Regions from separate parts of the Paenibacillus crassostreae genome, predicted to be linked through region 1. Evidence: riboswitches for the same ligand, from Rfam matches in the RefSeq annotation. Region 1 holds a riboswitch; the other holds the start of a gene.

Region 1 (10,148 bases):
CGGCTATGGGTAAAGAGCCAATCACCAATTTTACCGAAGCTGTGAAACGTGTCATTCGAGAACAACAGATCTCACTAAATTGTTCATCGAACGTAGAAGACGTCTATTTGCCTACGACAGCTGATATTCTAGAAATGGCATCCACATTACGGCATCGCTATGATATAGATATATAAATACACACGCACAGAAGAAGGGCTTCCGTATTCGGAAGCCCTTCTTCTGTGTAATCATCGTTTTTGTAAACAATAATCTAATTTAGTTGTGCCCCGTACCGCAACATTCATTGCTTTAAGGTTTATCGAAATAGTCAACCGCAATGGCATGTTCAATAAGACGCTGGAAGAAACCCTCATCCGGTACTTGACACGCTACATTTAATTTCTGTAAATAGTCGGTTGTTTGAGGACAAGCAAATCTATAAATGGAGTTCTTAGCCCCATCTCCTTCAAGCTGGGCCATAGCCAACTCCAATCCAGTCTGTTCCTTCGGCTGACTACTGTCGAACAGCCATGATTCGTACTGTTCCCAGTCCAAAAGGGTTATATCATATCCGTATTTGTGGAAGGATTCAATCATCTCTTCATACGGAATCTGCACAGGATTACAAATATGAAACATCTTACCTACGGTATCGTCACTTAGAGCTAACGCGGTAATCGCTTGTCCCGCATAGTTAATCGGTGTCAAGTCAACTTGCCAACGGACCTGAGGAGCTTTTTTCAAAAGTAACATCGCTTTGAGCATTCGATAAAATGCATTATTGTTTATGTTATTCTGAAATGCGCCCGTCTCAGAATGACAGGACAGGTTCCCGACACGATATACCGTTGCCGCAACGCCTTCCTCTTCGCAAGTTCTAACGACTAATTTCTCCGCTTCCAGCTTACTATTGGTATATACATTCTCAATACTCACGGAATAATCGTAAGCATCCTGCTCAGCAAACGTATTCCATTGGTCACTTAATGCTAAATCTTCTGGTATTCCTAGAGTAGACACAAAGTGAAAGCGAACATGTTCTTTCCCTCTAGCGAATGAAAGCAATCGATTCGTGCTCTCTACATTAACTCTAGCGAAATACTCAGCATCGCCAAAATGCTTCACTTCAGCTGCACAATGGATGATCGAATCAATCTTATCCTGTAATAATGCCGCGACCTCATCAATCAATCCTAGGTTTTCTTTCTCCAAATCCCCCTGAATAGCAATAACTCTACCTTCAAGCTTCGAACCGATGCTGTCCCCAAAGTAATTCTTCATAATTCCTACAAGACGTTGGTAAGGATCATCATTACCTGAAGAACGCACTAAACAGTACACGGTTGCTTCAGATCTCTGAATTAGTTCATATAGAAGATGTGAACCCAAATATCCCGTAGCACCTGTTAATAGGACATGTTTATTACTGTATACCTTTACGTCACTAGAAGAATGCGTTCCGAACGATTTCGGAAATTCCTCTAGATTTTGCATGTCCGTACTGTCAGCAATATTGTTCTGGATGACAATCGTGTTCTGTAGGTCAACCACTCTCTCTGCCAATTTTGCGATGGTAGGAAATGCGAAGAAATCATTAATTTTTAATTGTGGGTACTGTGGTTTTAGAATAACAAGAATCTCTAAAATCTTCAGAGAATGCCCTCCAACTTCAAAGAAATCATCATGTATACCAATATGAGTACGATTTATCGCCTTCTCCCACGCTTCGGAGATCGTCTGCTCTAATTCATTACGGGGAGCTACATAATCGGCGTTCTCCTCTACGGTTACCTCTACTTCATAACGTGCAAGTTGTTTACGGTCGATCTTAGCCGTAGGCGATACAGGCATTTCCGCTAGGTAGTAGAAATGACTTGGCACCATATAAGATGGCACCTTTTTATTCAAATACTGGACAAGCTCACTTTTAGCTATCGCTTCCCCATTCTTCGTTGTATAGAAGGCAACCAGATACTTTGTTCCATCTGCTTCTGCCTTAGCAATGATTGCTGTTTCTTTGATGTTCTCGTGTTTAATTAGATTTTCTTCAATTTCACCGATCTCAATTCGATAGCCTCGAATCTTAACCTGAAAATCTTTTCTACTCACGTATTGAATTCCGTTTTCTTGTAGCATAACCATATCCCCAGAACGGTAATATCGCTTGCCTGAATTCGGATAAATAGGATCCGAGATGAATACTTCATTCGTCTTTTCCTGTAAGTTCAAATACCCTTTAGCAATACCCACAGAACTAATCAACATTTCACCCATCACATTCAGTGGACAAGGTTGATTATTCTCGTTCACAATCAGTACCTCATAGTTTGTGAGAGGTTTACCAATAGGAATGCTAGATACATCTTCTGCGACGATATAATCAATGATATGGCCCGTTGTTAATGCTGTGACCTCCGTTGGACCATACACGTTTTGAATCATAATATTCTTATCCAGCTTCTTCTGTAATACTCGAACGGACTCACCAGATAACGCCTCACCACCCACAACGAGACTCTTGATCACGCTGTACTTCAATGCATCTTCCTTACTTAGATGAGCAGACAATTGATTGAAGAATACGGTTGGTAAGAGACAGAGACGCGTTGCTTTCACTTCTTCAATAGCTGCGGTAAATGATTCTATCGAGAAGCGCTGTTCATTATTCAAGATATGCAACCTAGCTCCGCTACACAGTGAACTGTACATGTCATAAACCGATGCATCGAAGCTGAATGTAGAATACTGCAACATAATATCATCTTCATTAAACTGGAGATCTTCCTTGGTTCCCAAGGCAAGGTTCACAACGCCAGCATGTGCGATCATAGCTCCTTTAGGCTTGCCTGTAGAACCGGATGTATAGATAACATAAGCCATATCTTCAGGATCATGAATGACATCTACGGAGCTATCGGGATACACATCTAACTGCTTGTCCAGACAAAAAATAGACACTTCCGAATGATTATCACTTAACAGTTCTTGTAATTTCGATGTAAAATTCTCTTTGGTTATAACGATGTGGGACTGAGTGTCTGTAATAATGTATGAATTCCGATCATCTGGATGCTCCGGATCAAGAGGAATATACGCCCCTCCAGCCTTTAGTACACCCAACATACTTACAATGGCATCCATGCTTCTCTCCATGAAGATAGCAACAAATTCACCTTTAGTAACACCCTTTTGCACCAACATGTGAGCCACTTGATTCGATAAACGATCCAATTGACTGTAGGTTAGACTCCCCTCATCCGAGGAAAGCGCAACATGATTAGAATATTTCTCCACTGCTGACGCAAACATTGCTGGGATCGTTAACATCTCAGACCATTCTTTGTTTGTACTATTGAGCTCAGCATATGCGTTCATATCTTCTTCAGTTAAGATCGGAATACTTCCGATGGAAACCGTGTTATTGGCTAACGTTGCTTTTACAATGTACTCGAAGTGCCGTGAAAATTTAAGAATAGTGCTTTCTTTGAATAAGTTCTTATGATAGGTGATATGAGTAATCCATACGCCGGCATTTTCACGAACAATCCAATTTAGATCGCTATCCTTGACCGTATCATCTTCACCATAGATAGTCCTCATAATGGATGATTGCCCTGTCAATTGTTCAATTTCGGATAATGGGGCACTAACCTCATAGGCAGTGTTTAATTTCTCCGTAATTTGGTTACATAGCTGCTGAAATGAAATATCGCCTTCCCATATCACTCGAAGTGGTATTACATTCCCTATTGCATCATTTACTCCAACAATTAAATCTCTTTCCCCCGTCATTCTGTACAGAAATACAAAGTAACAACTAAGCATCCACACGCTCATATCACCTAGATGCTTAAGTTTAATCGTTTCATCAGAGTTTATTTCAAGTTTTAATGTCGTTTTCTGAACCTCTCTGGAAGTCAAATGCTTGGGAAAATCTGTATACATGTCTAATGCTGACAAAGGAGTCTGAAGCTCTCTTACCCAGTAATCTTTCTTAGTTTCACTATTTAGTATGGCTTTCAACATCTTCAGCTCCTTATTATCTCTCTATAAGTTCGGTAACCCCCAAACAATCTTCAAATGCGATATGTCTATACTAAACTTTCAATTGAATAACTAATTCTTCAAGCTTAGTCGAGATTTGACTCAAATGCTCTGCCGTGTTCACAATTTTATTAGAAGATTCACGTTGTTCATGGGTACTTGATTTGATCTCTTCCGAGACTTCGGCATTTCTCTCTGCCATGACCGCAAGCTGTTTAATAGAAGCTGTAATTTGTTCCGTCTCCGCTACCATTTCTTCTGTTGCAGCTGATACTTCCTGAATTTGACTTGTAACCGATTCTGTAGCCGATTGTATCGTTGCAAATAACTTACCTGTTTCTTGAACAATCTCGATTCCGACTTCAACATTATGTTCGCCTTCATTGATCGCATCGACTGCGACTTGAGTCTCCATTTGGATGTATCGGATTAACTCCGTTATTTGTTCTGCTGATTTTTTTGATTCTTCAGATAGCTTCTTAACCTCATTCGCAACAACCGCGAATCCTCTACCCTCTTCTCCAGCTCTAGCTGCCTCGATACTAGCATTTAGAGATAGCAATTGTGTTTGCGTAGCAATCTGAGTAATCACCTGAACAATATCTCCAATCTGTCCCGAACGTTTCTGCAGCTGTTCCATCGAACTCACTGAGTTGAGTACCGATTTATGAATAGCATCCATTTGCTTCATAACCCGTTCAACATTCTCGCTACCTTGTTCGGAATGATCTCTCATATCCATTGACGTATCAGACAACTGATTGGTACTTCCTGCAATCGTATTAACCCCTGATGATATTTCTTCAAGTGAAGTTACACTCTCTATGATTGACTTACTTTGTTGAGACGCTTGATCAGATATCTCTTCAATATTCGTGGTAATCTCCATTGAAATATGTTGATTATCTTCCAACGTAGCGAATAATTCTTTGGATTGGTCTGCCGATTGTATAGATATTGATTTAATCGTCGTAACCAAGCGATTAATATTCACTGCAGTCGTATTAAATTTCTCCGCTACTTGACCCAATTCATCCTTGCTTGTTGCAAGTTGTACATTGAAATCTCCATTACTTAATTTCTCCAACGCCTTGATCAAATGTTGCACCGGTGCGAAGGTTCGCTTCGTAATGAAATATTGTAGTGTTATCATTACAAGTAGGGTCACCAGCAAAGCTAGCGACGTATATTTCAACAATTCTTGCTTTCCGTGCTTAATTAAGCTAGCATCGACATCTATACCCATATAGGCATAGATAGTACCTTCGGCATCCTGGTATGGAGTTAGAACGGTTACCCATGTACCGTAATCATCGTCATACGGTTTGGTAAACGCCATTTCTTTGGTCTCTAGCATTTCTCTAACACCATCTGCATGAATTTCAGGTTGCGGGTACATTGCTCCGAGTTCTAGTCCATCTTGTGCAAGCATGTCCATGGTCTCATCTGAAAAAGCGATGATTGATGTTTCATTACCATTTGTTAGTTCAGGACCAAATAAATACCCTTGAGCTACGTTAGGATGTTGAACAGGCAATTCCGCAAATACTTCTGCCATTTTTCTCTGGATCGGAGATTGACGATCTTTATTCGCCTTCGCTTCGGACGCCTCTTCCATTGTAACCTTTTTCTCCCAGGCTTCCATAATTTTCCTTGAATCCGACTCCAATTGGTTCGTTAGAACCTGTCCTTGGATATAATAGCTTGCTGCAATTAATATAATTCCAGACGAAATAATAAATAAACTTGTCCATAACATGTTTTTGACGACAATACTTTTATTATTAATAATCCCTTTAAATATTTGTGGCATCTTCATCATATATCTCCTCTTTGTCTTCATAGTATGGTGCTCTTCATTATGTAATTCCTACTAGCCTTTTACATTTACAATAAAATCTCGATCACTCTCTTATCCATTAGTCCGCATTGGATTAGGCATGGAACAAAAAAGGATGTTCCACAAAAACTGACAAAGCAGCTGTAGATCATCCATTTTGCTGCAACTGGCTGACTTCCCCTTAGGAATTAGTCCCTATAGCTTTGCGTCACTACTTTTCAGTAGTTTTGCCCTATTAAGATATGAAATCGATAATTTTATTCGACAATAAACAACAATGAGACTCATTCTACTACTAATTTGTAAATATATCCATCATTTTTTCATGTAACACGACTATTTTTTTGTCGAATTATATAATTTATTGATCAAAACACCTAATTTACGTACAAAAAAATAGGACCTTAAAATTATATAAGATCTCATTTAAGCCCCTGAAGAACTATTTTATCACAGCAATACTCTCCCAATGATGTATTTACATCCTTCTGCTGTTAACACCTATACATCCTTAGTACTCCCCTTGTCTACCCGCTTAAATTTCACCTTGTGCCATTTAGGTCTTCTAGTATATTAGTAATGGTATAACCAGCATTCATACCTCTTGATGCTATTGCCAATGACTTGGGTAGCAATTGACGTTATACTTGAGACAGGGCTTTGTTTGTTGTGTAAGGGAGGGATGTATATGGCTAAGGCAAAAGTTGCAAAAAGGCCTACGCGGGATGAGTTTGAATTGGAAGAGCTAGGAAATCAATTGGTCGAAGCAACATACGAGGACAGTGAAATTATGCTAACCGTTTGGGGACGAGAAGAACAGGTAAGAGGTGTCATCATGACCTTGGATTCACGAACTCGACTAGTGCATATCCAGAATGATATAGAAGTAATAAGAGTACCCTTTCTAGACATTATGAAAGTGGACTATCCTAGAGATTAATAAAAATCAAAAAATCGATAAGAACAATACATCATATTGTCCCTATCGATTTTTTTTCATTTCTCTTATATTCCAACCTTTAGAATAATTCCATGCTTAGGTAACGTTCTCCTGTATCAGGAGCTATACATACAACTCGTTTGCCTGTTCCTAATTTCTTTGCTACTTGGATCGCCGCGAACACAGATGCACCCGAGGAAGGCCCTACAAGAATCCCCTCTAGTCTAGCTAGATCCTTCATCATCCCAATCGCATCGACATCTGAAATCTGAATAATCTCATTATATACACTTGTATTTAGGATGGCCGGTACAAAACCTGGACTCGTTCCTACTAATTTATGCGAACCCGGTTGTCCACCCGATAGAACGGGAGATCCTTGAGGTTCTACCACAGCGATATAAATGTGTGGCAGATGCTGGCGCAACGTTTCACCTGTACCTGTAATGGTACCCCCTGTGCCTGCAGTAGCTACAAATGCATCCAATTGATTATTCATTTGATCCAATATCTCTGGGGCTGTCGTGACACGATGAATATCTGGATTAGCAGCATTCTCGAATTGTTGTGGAATGAATCCCCCAGGAATAGCTTCCCTAAGTTCCAATGCTTTGGCGATCGCACCAGGCATTCTTTCACTACTAGGTGTTAGAACAACCTCTGCACCGTAAGCTTTTAGAATATTGATTCGTTCCTTGGACATATTATCGGGCATAACAAGAATAGCTCTATATCCTTTGGCAGCAGCTATCATAGCTAATCCAATCCCTGTATTCCCACTGGTAGGTTCAATAATAGTACCTCCAGGAGAGAGTTTTCCACTTTTCTCCGCTGTGTCAATCAGGTTAAATGCCGCTCGATCTTTAACACTTCCTGAAGGATTGAACATTTCCAACTTCACATATACTTCTGCCGCTCCTTCGGGAACCACACGATACAATCGGACGATCGGTGTCTGTCCTATAAGTTCTACTACACTTTGTACAATTGACATATATTTTTCAATCTCCTTTATGTATTTCAATATTCATATTAGTGATCATATCATTAAAAAGAAACGGAACCATCCTATCTAGGGTGGTTCCGTTTCTGCAATGAATATGTTCTATTCTATTATTGAGCTGAACCGAATTGGATCCAAGCTTTTTGAATTTCATCTACAGTTTGATCTTTCGTTGAGCTTTTACCGATATAGGCTTGCATCAATTCTCCGAACTTCTGATGGAATGTGTCTAGGGAATAGTTTATTGCTAAATCACCTGATTTATTCGTCTGAAGAATCTCATCCATTTGCTTAGGCATATCAAGTTCTGGAAGCGGAGCATCTTTGATCGGAGGAATTACCTTAGCAACTTCCGAGAACCATGATACACCATAATCTGAAGTATAGAGCCAATTAAAGAATTCTATTGTTTCATCTGCTACTTCTGAATCTTTGTAAATACGTAGCGCCTGATCAGATCCTGTAATAATCAATGATTGTTCAGCCTTCTCACTTACTGGATACCCCATAATACCGAATTCAGCGTCTGGGCTAATCTTCTTAATGGCTTCTTCATCCCATGCACCTTTACCTGTCAAAAATGCAGCTTCACCTGTAGCAAAGTCACTGATTTGAGCATTGCTGTCGCGTTCAAGTGGCTTATCTGTCCCGTGTTCCACAGTTAGATCAACAAATTTAAAGAAGCTATCGTATAGAACAGGATACTCGTTAAATGTTGTTTCACCTGCAATAAATTTGTTCACCAATTCTTGAGAAGTGATACCTGCATCCTCAGCAGCAGCATTTACGAAATGCTGGAATACATGTTTCCATACCCACCATTCTTTGTATGCATTTGCAAATGGTGTAATCCCTTTAGCTTCAAGTTTAATAATGGCATCTTCAAGTTCAGCTATTGTCTTAGGAACTTCTGTAATTCCTGCATCATTTAACAATGTTTTATTGTAAATGAGTGTGAATAAATTACCTTTGATAGGAAATCCGAGTACTTTACCATCTAATGATGTCATATTCTTGCGTACAGCATCTGTCATTGCTGCAGCAAGAGGCTCGTTGGTCAAGTCAGCACTATAATCTGCAAAGGTATCAATATCTCCACCAGCTGTCGTTTGAAATACATCCGGTGTACTACCTGCAGCAATTCTTGATTTAAGTACAGTATTGTAGTCGGCTTGCATAATTTCTAGATTAATCGTTACGTTAGGCTTTACCTTTTTGTACTCTTCAATATAGGCATTGAATGCTTCCGTATATTCTGGAGAAGCGGTGAACATGTTAATTTCAACTGGTTCCGATGAAGCCCCTTCTCCTGCATTGTTAGGTGAATCGGTATTCGTCTTATTGTTGCCATTTCCGCCACATGCTGCTAGCAGACCTACCATTAACACAAGACTAACCGTTAATGCTAACCATCGTTTCATCATAGATACGCCCCCGTCTTCTTTTATTTGCTATTGTGCTCTCGAGATCTATTCTAAAGAAAAAGGATGGGATAAGTAATGTAGATAAGTGAAATGATCAGGGTAAAAAAGTAATTTGATATTCTGAAGTTCACTATTATCCTTGCCATATTTGCATCCGGTATTCGGTTGGTGATATTGAATAATAATTACGAAAAGCCTTACTGAAGTAGTTCTTATCTTTGTAACCTAGCATCTCTGAAATCTCCAGAATCTTTAGGTTTGATTCTAGGAGAAGCTCTTTGGCCTTATCCATCCTAACTTTCTGCACATATTCATGAATGCCGTATCCATATTGTTGCTTAAATAGCTTCATAATATATTCTCTACTCAAAAAATACTTCTCTGTAAACGAGGATACTTTGAAATCTTCGAAATAATGACCGTCGATATAGTCTTTAATATCCTTGGGATCGAATATCGAATGAGTGGACGTAGATTTGCGAATGACGGCATTATAGTATTCGAGAATTTCAATTAGCAACGATGAAAACTGTTCAAAGTCCGCTATGTCTGCTACTATTCCCACCTTCCTCAAGTCGAATACTCCACCACGAGGTAGCTTTTCTGAAGAAACACCTAACTCTATTGCTTTATCATTGAGTAAAATTACAAATTCGTGGATCATCCGATCAGTATCCCCTAGGTTAAAATGACCCAGACCCTTCACCTTCTGTATAAATTCTTCAATAAAACTCCGAGCCTGATTCAGATTTCCAGCTTCTAAGGCATTACAGATAAATGGCATCCTCACCATGATGGATTGAATGTCCCTCGTCTCTGTTATATGACCCCAATTAGTTATAACCACTTCGTTAGGATCCAATAAATTAATAGTGCGAATTGCAGCTTGCCCCGATTCATAAGAGCCTGCTATAT
Region 2 (10,148 bases), 660 kb from region 1:
GGTGCAATTAAAGAAGCTGAATGACAAAAGTGTGGACCAATTATTTGAAGCGATACTAACTCTTAAGAATGTTGAAGAATGTTATGTGTTCTTCGATGATCTGTGTACGGTAAATGAAATACAATCACTCTCTCAGAGATTGGAAGTAGCACGTATGCTAGGTAAAGGTTCAACATATAATCAAATCGAGGCAGAAACTGGCGCAAGCACAGCTACAATCTCACGTGTTAAGCGTTGTTTGAATTATGGTAATGATGGGTACAAAATGTCATTGGAACGTTTAGGACGATAACATGGTGAGCCCAGGCGTGTTAATAATCAGCCACGGATCCAGGGAATCTTCTTGGGTAGAGCTTGTGGATGAAGCTGTGAATCAATTACCGCTGCAGGAATCTATTCCTGTGGCGGTTTCATTCTTGGAGCTTGTACAGGGAAGATTGATTCAAGATGGTATCAATCAACTCGAAGCACAAGGTGTAACTGATATTATCACCATTCCACTGTTTGTATCTTCAGGGAGTACGCATGTTGATGAAATTGCTTACGCGCTAGGTGTGAAAGAGACGGCAGATTGCGAAACAGATCTGGCACCTTTTCACATCCAAGCTAATATACATTATGGACTTCCGATGGACGATGATCCTGATATTGCTCAGATGATCTGGGATAAAGTAAGAGATCAAGTAAGAGATCAAGCTTCATCTTCAGAACATGGTCGTCAAGTTATACTTCTTATTGGTCACGGAAGTATTTATGAACATTTCCGAGTCCGCTGGGAACAGGGTCTTTCATCACTCGCGTCAAAAGTAAAGGCGATGAGCGATGTGGTTACTGTAGATTATGCATTATTAAATCCAGACTCTGTTAAGCAGAGAATGGAATATTGGATCAATGAACAAGGATTCGAGGTGATTGTATTCCCGCTCTTCTTGAGTGAGGGATATTTCACTCAGAATGTAATACCGGGTCGACTTGAGGAATTTAAGTATCGTTATACCGGTGAGGCACTTCTGCCACATCCCTTGCTGTCGCATTGGATTGGTAAACAGATTTATGCTATGTTACAAATGATCAAATAATAATAACAGGTGGTTTCTGGTATGAAGAGAGCAAGGTTAATCTATAATCCTACTTCTGGACGAGAGGAAATGAAAAAAAGACTAGCTGACATATTAGAACGCCTCGACCAAGGTGGTATTGAGACTTCGGTCCATGCTACAACGGGAGAAGGAGACGCGACTCGTGAAGCTGCAGAAGCTGTAGAACGCGGGTATGATATGATCATTGCCGCGGGTGGCGATGGTACGTTGTATGAAGTCGTTAATGGAATAGCTGGCAAAAAAAATCTTCCACCACTCGGCTTATTTCCGCTGGGAACAACTAATGACTTCGCTCGAGGACTTGGTATTCCTAAGAATTGGGAAGAATATTGTGATCTGATTATTCAACAAGAGACAAGACCTATAGATGTAGGAAAAGCCAACGATCGTTATTTCATTAATATTGCGGGTGGCGGAACGTTAACGGAATTGACATACGATGTTCCAAGTAAGCTCAAGACTTTAATCGGACAACTTGCCTATTATCTAAAAGGAATAGAGAAGATGGTTCGCTTATCACCACAGGAACTTATTATCAAGGCGAATGGACAGGAAACTTTGCATGATGAATTTATGTTGTTTCTCATTGCGAATACGAATTCCGTTGGGGGATTCGAACTACTGGCTCCAGATGCGCGTATTGATGATGGTTTATTTGATGTCATTGCACTAAAGAACTGTAGTTTACCTGAATTCGTTCGTGTCGTTAGTATGGCACTCCGTGGTGAACATCTGCGGGATAAGAAAGTCATTCATTTCCAAACAGATTATATGGAGGTCACTTCACCAGGTGAAGTGTTGTTGAATCTTGATGGTGAGCTAGGGGGTTCATTACCTGGTACTTTCGAGATGTTGAAGCAACATATACAGATTTTCGCTAAAGCAGATTTAAAATAGTTACCCATGAGAAAATTAAGGGAAGAAGTGAATATAGCATCATGAGAAAACACCGTAGCGGTCGCTCATCCGACCGCCATAGCAATCCTGCTCCATTGATTGGATTGCCGGTTACCAAGAACGACGAAGTCGTCATCGACATTGTCGGTATGAACCATGACGGAGATGGGGTTGGCCGTGTAGAAGGCTATACCCTATTTGTGCGGGGGGCTCTCCCAGGGGAGAGCGTTCTGGTGAAAGTTCTGAAAACCAAGAAGCAATATGGTTATGCTAAACTATTAAATATCATAGTTCAGAGCCCTGATCGTATTGAAGTGCCCTATTCGATCAAGGATCAATATGGTGGATGTCAGCTACAACATATGGATTACAACGCACAATTGATATGGAAGCGTCAGTTAGTAATAAACAACCTAGTGCGCATTGGGAAATTAGATGTACTAGATGAACAAGTGAGTGGGGAAGCTGCAGAACAAGGGATTAAGGTACATGATACAATCGGCATGGACAATCCTTGGCGTTATCGCAATAAAGCCCAAGTCCCCATCGGAGAATCTGATGGAGAGCTTGTAGCGGGCTTCTATGCCCGAGGAAGTCATCGTATTATCGATATGGATGTATGCCTTATACAGCATGAGACCATTGATCAAATCCTTAATCTTGTTAAAACTATCGGTCGTAAGCTTGGTATCACAGCTTATAACGAGGAAACAGGACAAGGTTTACTTCGCCATGTTGTCGTTAAAGTGGCCTTCCGTACAGGAGAAATAATGGTTGTCTTAGTAACGAATGGTGCGAAGATACCGAATGTTGACACCTGGATTGCCGAGATTACCAAGTCTATGCCAGCTGTGACTAGTATATGTCAGAATATCAATACGAAGCAGACGAACGTCATCTTCGGTGATAAGACTAATGTATTGTGGGGGAATGAAGTCATCTACGATTATATTGGTGACGTGAAATTTGCCATCTCCGCACGTTCATTCTATCAAGTGAATCCAGTCCAGACTGAAGTGCTGTATAGGAAAACACTGGATTATGCGGGACTTACAGGAGCAGAGACCGTCATTGATGCCTACTGTGGCATCGGAACGATATCGTTGTTCTTAGCTCAACATGCGAAGAAAGTCTATGGCGTAGAAATTGTCCCTGAGGCAATCGAAGATGCACGGGCTAATGCTAAGTTGAACGGTATGACCAATGTCGAATTCGAAGTCGGCGCTTCAGAGGATGTCATTCCTCGCTGGAAGGAGCAAGGGATCACGCCGGATGTGATCGTCGTAGATCCACCTCGTAAGGGCTGTGATCCGCGCTTACTAGAGACGATCCTAACGATGCAACCGGAGCGGGTGGTGTACGTGAGTTGCAACCCATCGACATTAGCGCGCGATCTGAGAGTGCTCGAGGATGGCGGTTATCGGACGGTTGAGGTGCAACCGGTGGATATGTTCCCGCATACGGTGCATGTGGAGTGCGTGGTAAGGATATATCGAGAGGATGTAACAAATTAATAAACCCGTGATATAACTAATAAAGTCCAGCTAAAATCGTAATAAAGTCCTGATATTCCTGAGTGAGTGAATGAGAAAGGCAGCAGATACCGCCAACCTCCAGGCACACCCAGAAGCCTGCAAAAGAACCGAAAAAAACCGAGTGAAAACCAGGTATATCCCTGTTTTCACTCGGTTTTTCTTTTGCCTCGTTAAATACCTCGGGGTTGTCGTCAGATCGCCGCGGCACACGAAACCCATGATATTCCTGCCTTTTCCCCAAATCGACTCCCCTCTTTACGAACTTCTTCATCCATCTCCAATCGTTTGTCTCCCCATTCATTTCCCCCTGATCTTTTGCATGGCGGTTTTGTAGCAAGAGTTTATTTATGCATGCAACGGTGGAATGCGGGTTGAGGTGGTGTGAAGTAGCAGGGGTTTATTAATTGGGAACAGAGGATTAGGGTAGAAGCATAATTGATAAAACTTTGAAACGCTCAAAGCGTTAGTAGGATATGATCTCCGTCAGCGTTTTTTTGTGCGAATATTTATTTGCTGACAAGCTGTTGTCGCTGATTCTTTTTTATTAATAGTGACGCTTAAACACATACCATCAAAACGTGTCGAATATTGCAAAAAAATGTTGAAATGTTTGCGTTTTGCAAATATAATAAAGCTAACATGAACTACATAATGCTCAAATCGAAACGGCAAACCTATTAAAAAGTAGGGACGCAAAACTATGGACCTAAGGAAGATAATTCTATGGTCGCCAAGTTACCGAAGGTGAGGTGAACCTCTAAAACATCACTCTTCTGGATGTTTATATTTTTATATTTGGAGGGACACATGGCGAGAATAATGATTGCTGACGATAGCCCTTCTGTTCGCTTCTTGATTTCAATTTTAGTTACTCAGGCAGGTCATGAAGTCGTTTTACAAGCAAATAATGGACGTGAGGCTTTAAATGTCTACTTTGAGACGAACCCCGACTTATTGATTGTCGATTTTCAAATGCCTATTATGGATGGCATTTCTCTCATAGAAGAGATTACGAAAGTAGATCCCGATGCCAAGATCTTGATGTGTACAGGTTCAATTGAAAAGTTACAGTGTGATTCGAGAATGAATAAGGGTGTTACGGTAATCGCAAAACCGTTTGATAATAAAGACTTTATCGAAGCCGTTTCAACAGCCTTAGCGAATTGAAAGGAATATAACAAGTGAGGTGTTACCTATGTCAGATATCAGTGAACAAGAAATATTAAAGTTGTTGAAGAAACTCGACCAATATTCTCATTCACAGGAACGAGAGGGAATAGGATCATCTTCAACTACGCCTATTAACCTAGATGATGAGGTCGTGGATGGATTTATTAAGGTTGAGCATGGAAAGGTCATTGTTGGAAATCCGTCCAATGGGGGTAAAGTCCCTACTTTAAAGGTACAAGCTCCTGTCAAGCTGTTGATAGATGGACAAGAGATCAGTAAAGAGACTAAAGTTTCTTCTGAAAGCGTAATCGAGTGGAAGATTGAAGAAAAGCCCTTATTCGAAATATCAGTATCAGAAGACAAAATAGATGCATATTTAACAATTAATCGCACACAGAGACATGCATGGTCGTTAGCTGATAAGGCTCTTGAATTGGGTGTAACACTGACTGCGGAGGAAGATTCATCAATCGTTTTGGAGACCATCAACCTGCAAGATATTCTTACAGCAGTTGAAAATATGAACATTAAGATGAATCTGGATGTACCAGCCATACATATGGAAATCCTTCAGCTTTCTCATCGACCTGTGAAGATCGCAAGAGGTAAGCCGCCTGTTCAAGGTCAGGACGCCCGACTGGATATATTCTTCTCGGAAAACATCGAGAACATCTTAACCGAGGTACGGGGGTTAATCGACTATAAAAATCACATGAACATTCCCTCCGTCAAGAGTGGAGATGTCATTGCTAAGAAAACACCACCTGTAGAAGGACAAACGGGGTATGATGTGCTTGGAAATGTGTTATTTCCCGATCCGGTTAAGGACATTCGTATTGCTGGGAGGGATAACGTAGAGATTACATCGGATTCCATTGTTATTGCTAAAAAAGAGGGAAGACCTCGAGTCACAGGTAATCAAATTAAGTACTTTGACATCAATACGGCTTACCTTGTGCCAGGTAACGTTGACTTACAAACAGGCAATATCGTATTTGCAGGTGACGTGATTGTCTACGGAGATGTTATGGATAACATGATTATTGAATCACTGGGGAACATTTATGTGGCTGGCAGCGTTTTTAATTCGACTTTAACAGCCACTGGGAGTATTGCAGTGAAGGGAAACGTCTTCGGGAGTAATTTGTATTCTGGATATTTCGGGATGCTTTATAACAGGCTCTATAATAATTCCAAACAGTTGATGGATATACTTGAAAAAATGATGCAAAGCGCAAAAATGTTATTAAGTGAAATCAGTAAGAAGAATATGCAAGTGCGGTATGGCCAAGTGTTGCTACTGGTTATAGAAAGCAATTATCAGCAAGTATGGGATGTTCTGAAAGAATTGATGGGTGTTATTTCAGGCATACAGTCTTACAATAAAGATGCTTTGCAAGAACTGAACAACTATTTAGAGTTATTCCTCCAGCCAACAAAAATAGTGGAAATCATGACAGCTCCTAGAATGGAAGATTTCTTGCGAGTCTTAAAGAAAGCATTCATGAGAGTCGCTTTAAGTCAGGAATCGCAAGTCCAAATCAACATAAACCAAGGTCAGAACTCAACATTAAAGTCGAATGGAGACATCCTTATCCGAAAAGAAGGCGTTATCCAATGCGACCTTTATTCAGCAAGGAATATCATTTTCTTTCTGGACAATTCCGTTTGCCGAGGCTCCAAGCTTGAAGCGGGAGATACGATCTCTGCCATGTATGTTGGTGGCATCACAGGTGTAGTGACAAGCCTTAAAGCAACAAAGAAAGTTATTGTGAAGAAAATGTTTGAAGGTCGAGTTATCATTGATCGGCAAAGCATGGATATATTTGAACCGATTGAAGAAAAGACGTTTGATCATAACAGTTTTAACCAACTTTAAGTGGGTGACTCTTATCGATAATACGCGTTTTATTGGGAGAAGATTAAATAATAATGTTTATTCGAGGCAAGGCAGCTTACTTCTACCTCAGAACAGTATCTTAGACAATCATCATCTTGATCTCCTTCACCAACACGGAATCGAGATATGGCGAGAAGACATCCAACTGGTTACGGAAGTCATAATGGAAGAAGCGATTTCAGAAGTTCAAGCGATCTATGAAAAGATTCATCACCAAACGGAACAGCTATCGAATCAAGGGATACAGGATGAGTTAATGCCGAAAATCCAAGAATTATGTATCAACAATAACCTATCGAATGTTATATTAGAATTAAGTAAAAAGGATAATTATACCTATCGACATTGTATTGGAGTTGCGGTTATTTCGTTTTTAATCGGAAAATGGTTGAGGATGAAAGACGAAGAGCTAAGTGAACTTGCCATTGCGGGTTTATTGCATGATCTTGGCAAGGTTAAGATTCCTGATTTGATATTAAATAAAGCAAGTAGGCTTAATGCTGACGAGTATGCCGAAATGAAGCTCCATACACTTTTGGGGTATGAGATGATTCGGAATATTTCAGAAATGACGGAACAACAAGCTCTAGTTGCGCTTCAGCATCATGAAAGAGAAGATGGCAGCGGATATCCATTTGGAGTTTCGGGCGAAAAGATCACTCCATTCAGTAAGATCGTATCAGTCGCTGATGTGTTTCATACGATGATTTCAGAACGAGTGTATAAGAAACCAGTACCCTTGTACCAAGTGTTTCAGGAAATCTACAAAAGTTCCTATGGATTGTTTGATCCAAAGATTGTTCATAGTTTTATCATGAACATGATGAACAGATTGGTTGGCGATCATGTGATTTTGACGGATGGTCAAGTGGCTCGTATAGTCATGCTCCATCCAGACGATCTTATCAATCCTTTAGTTGAGGCTAAAGGACAATTTTATGATTTACGACATTCTGAACATAAAATCTTAGACTTTGCCAGCAATCAATAACGAAACAAATGGAGGTTCCCATGAAAGTCTCTACTTTAAGATTATTAAGAAAAGAAAGAAAGATGACTTTACAAGCTGTAGCAGAGTCAATCGGTGTAGCTAAAAGCACCTATGCCTGTTATGAACTAAATTATCGACAGCCGCCCATTGAAGTGTGGCAGAAGCTGGCCATACTTTTCAACACATCCGTCGACTATATAATCGGAGCTACGGATGATCTTCATCCCCAATATAAATGTACGAATGCGAAAGCGATTCTTAAAAATTCGAAACTTCACTGGGATGGAGTACCATTAACGGCGAATGACCTTGAAATAGTTCGTGATCTTTTGGAGAGGGTTGTTCAGGAAAGGATAAGTTCTAAGGATAAGAAGGGGTTGTCTAGCATTTGATGTTGCCAGACTGCGAGGTGTAAATAAGATGAAAGATATAATCGATTCCTTGAAACATTTTAAGCTGACCAAAGAAATAAGAACATTACTAACACAAATACATCCAATGAACAAAAGACAATCTGATTTATATAATGTTTTCAAAAAACTCTACGATTCAGAACTGATTGGGGATCAAGAACTGTTTTCTCTCCAAACTCGACTCTCCCTAAGTCATTATTGTATGACGATGGAAGAAAAGTTAAATGGTCTGCTATGTGGAGCTTATTTATTTGAGGAAGATGAAAAACGATTATGGTTCGGAGCAGGTCCGAGTATACCAGATGGCTACAAAGAATATTCACATGGGCTTGATGTCAAAATGGATATTCCAGGTGGGGCAGAAGAGCCGATTTACCTTAGAAATACATTAATTGTAAGTAATATTGAACGCGGTGAAGACATTGTAACATTAAATCATAAGAAGGAAATGATGGCGGACGGATTTAAATCGTATTGTTGTACTCCTTTGGAATATCAGGGTAAGATGATCGGTCATACCGTTTTATTTTCTGATCAATTAAGAGATTTTTCTGGCTCTGAAATCGATATGTTTCAGGACCATCGCAATCAAATTGAAAAAAGATTATCCCAGATTAAAGATGAAATAATCTTCATTTTAAAGAAATCACAGTGATTTCGGTTATGATATTGCTTGTGATCATAGATTTTTCTTTGTTGATAAGTACTATGAAACTGATTTCATTTAGATTTCTAAAAATGGGATGATGGGAAAACGATATTATGATGTTTCTATCATGGATGGTTATGAAAAAAATGTAAGCGGAGAAAATTGCTGATCTATTAAGTGGTAAAGACTGGAGTTGATTCGCCATCCGCGAATGGTCACCTGAGCACGATAAGATGGGCAAAGGTGTCACGTTGTCTAAAGAAGAGATCGTTGCACTGAGGGATTTGCTGAACGGATTGAAAATTTATAAAGAGGAGAATTCATTGTGAGCCTAACTCGAGAAGACTTTTTTTGTGGAGCATTTCTTTCTTATCTATTAAACAATAGAATTGTTCCTGCCATATTTGAAGAACGAATAGACCCAAATAGAAAAATATATGACTTCACTACTAATAAGGGCGATTTTCGTGTGTATGTTAAGTCTAGCGAAAAGCCAGTCAATGAAAGTAGTCAAAAGAATGGTTGTAGATGGAATTTTCCGTTTACTGAAAATCAGATTGATGAGTTGAAAAGTGTTAAATCTGAAGGAAGGCAGATGTATTTTGCTTTTGTTTGTGGAAAAACAGCATTAAATAAAAGTAAAATTGCAATTATTCCAGAAAGTATCATATTTAAATATATTGATATTGACAGAAATAATAAATACAAGGGTCAAAGTATAAAAATAAAACTTGTCAAAGGGCATTGGGACTTCGATGTCTACGGAACAGCTAGGTCAGACAAAGTAGACGGATTAGATAATACATTAAAGGTAAGAGTGAAAAATATTGATGAACTTTTCGGGCAAGAGCAAACTGCATAGAGCAAGAAACAATCTCATTAGCTGGAATGACCGCGAACCTAAATATGATATCCGCGAATGGTCACCTGAGCATGATAAGATGGATAAAGGTGTTACGTTGTCCAAGGATGAAATTGTTGCGTTGAGGGATTTGTTGAATGGGTTGGGGTTGTAACCACAGTAGAAATGATTAGAAATGACTGCATAAATATAATTTTGTATGGAGGGGTAGAGTTGAAAATTAAGACGATTAATCCAACAAACATAAATCGATTACGTATTGCATTTGAGAATGTGCTTCTAGACAATGGTATTAGGTATACTAAAGTAGGTATAACAGAGGATGGAGACGAATTGGTTTTCCTGTTTGAAGGGAACGATAAACTGCATACCTTCAAATGGAATAAAAAAACGTGTGTTGGTCATGGCACCGAAGAAATAGCCAAAAGTGTACTGGAACCAATGATAACCAGATTAAAAGGGATTTAATTAACTTTCTTGAGGAGCATTATGATCAGAAAACCATGCAAACTAGATACTGACTTTCAACGATCAATTTCATTCCAAAGAGAAATAGAAGTTTGGCTTGATGGAGAGCTTGATACAGTAGGTAAGGTAGAGTCGTTCACCGACGAAACTGTTAAAATAGATG

Evidence for each region. Region 1 has a riboswitch for cyclic di-GMP ahead of LPB68_RS13305 (methyl-accepting chemotaxis protein). Riboswitches for the same ligand answer to the same signal wherever they lie in the genome.
Region 2: another riboswitch for cyclic di-GMP. It lies ahead of LPB68_RS16340 (response regulator); the one in region 1 lies ahead of LPB68_RS13305 (methyl-accepting chemotaxis protein).

What each region holds. Positions count from the first base shown of each region.
Region 1 covers NZ_CP017770.1:2,886,434-2,896,581, reverse strand. Annotated here, with positions in the region: gene LPB68_RS13315 (lipoate--protein ligase family protein) at 1-176, shown strand, start outside; gene LPB68_RS13310 (non-ribosomal peptide synthetase family protein) at 292-4,008, opposite strand; gene LPB68_RS13305 (methyl-accepting chemotaxis protein) at 4,079-5,848, opposite strand; cyclic di-GMP riboswitch class I at 6,025-6,108, opposite strand; gene LPB68_RS13300 (YolD-like family protein) at 6,555-6,806, shown strand; gene cysK (cysteine synthase A) at 6,886-7,800, opposite strand; gene LPB68_RS13290 (ABC transporter substrate-binding protein) at 7,920-9,233, opposite strand; gene LPB68_RS13285 (response regulator transcription factor) at 9,367-10,148, opposite strand, start outside.
Region 2 covers NZ_CP017770.1:3,541,653-3,551,800, forward strand. Annotated here, with positions in the region: gene LPB68_RS16315 (YerC/YecD family TrpR-related protein) at 2-292, shown strand; gene LPB68_RS16320 (sirohydrochlorin chelatase) at 294-1,079, shown strand; gene LPB68_RS16325 (diacylglycerol kinase) at 1,101-1,997, shown strand; gene rlmD (23S rRNA (uracil(1939)-C(5))-methyltransferase RlmD) at 2,039-3,511, shown strand; gene LPB68_RS16335 (hypothetical protein) at 3,528-3,803, opposite strand; cyclic di-GMP riboswitch class I at 4,190-4,275, shown strand; gene LPB68_RS16340 (response regulator) at 4,340-4,699, shown strand; gene LPB68_RS16345 (flagellar assembly protein A) at 4,728-6,581, shown strand; gene LPB68_RS16350 (HD-GYP domain-containing protein) at 6,553-7,593, shown strand; gene LPB68_RS16355 (helix-turn-helix domain-containing protein) at 7,614-7,985, shown strand; gene LPB68_RS16360 (GAF domain-containing protein) at 8,014-8,661, shown strand; gene LPB68_RS16365 (hypothetical protein) at 8,981-9,517, shown strand; gene LPB68_RS22375 (YdbC family protein) at 9,486-9,671, shown strand; gene LPB68_RS16370 (hypothetical protein) at 9,731-9,985, shown strand; gene LPB68_RS16375 (hypothetical protein) at 10,007-10,148, shown strand, end outside.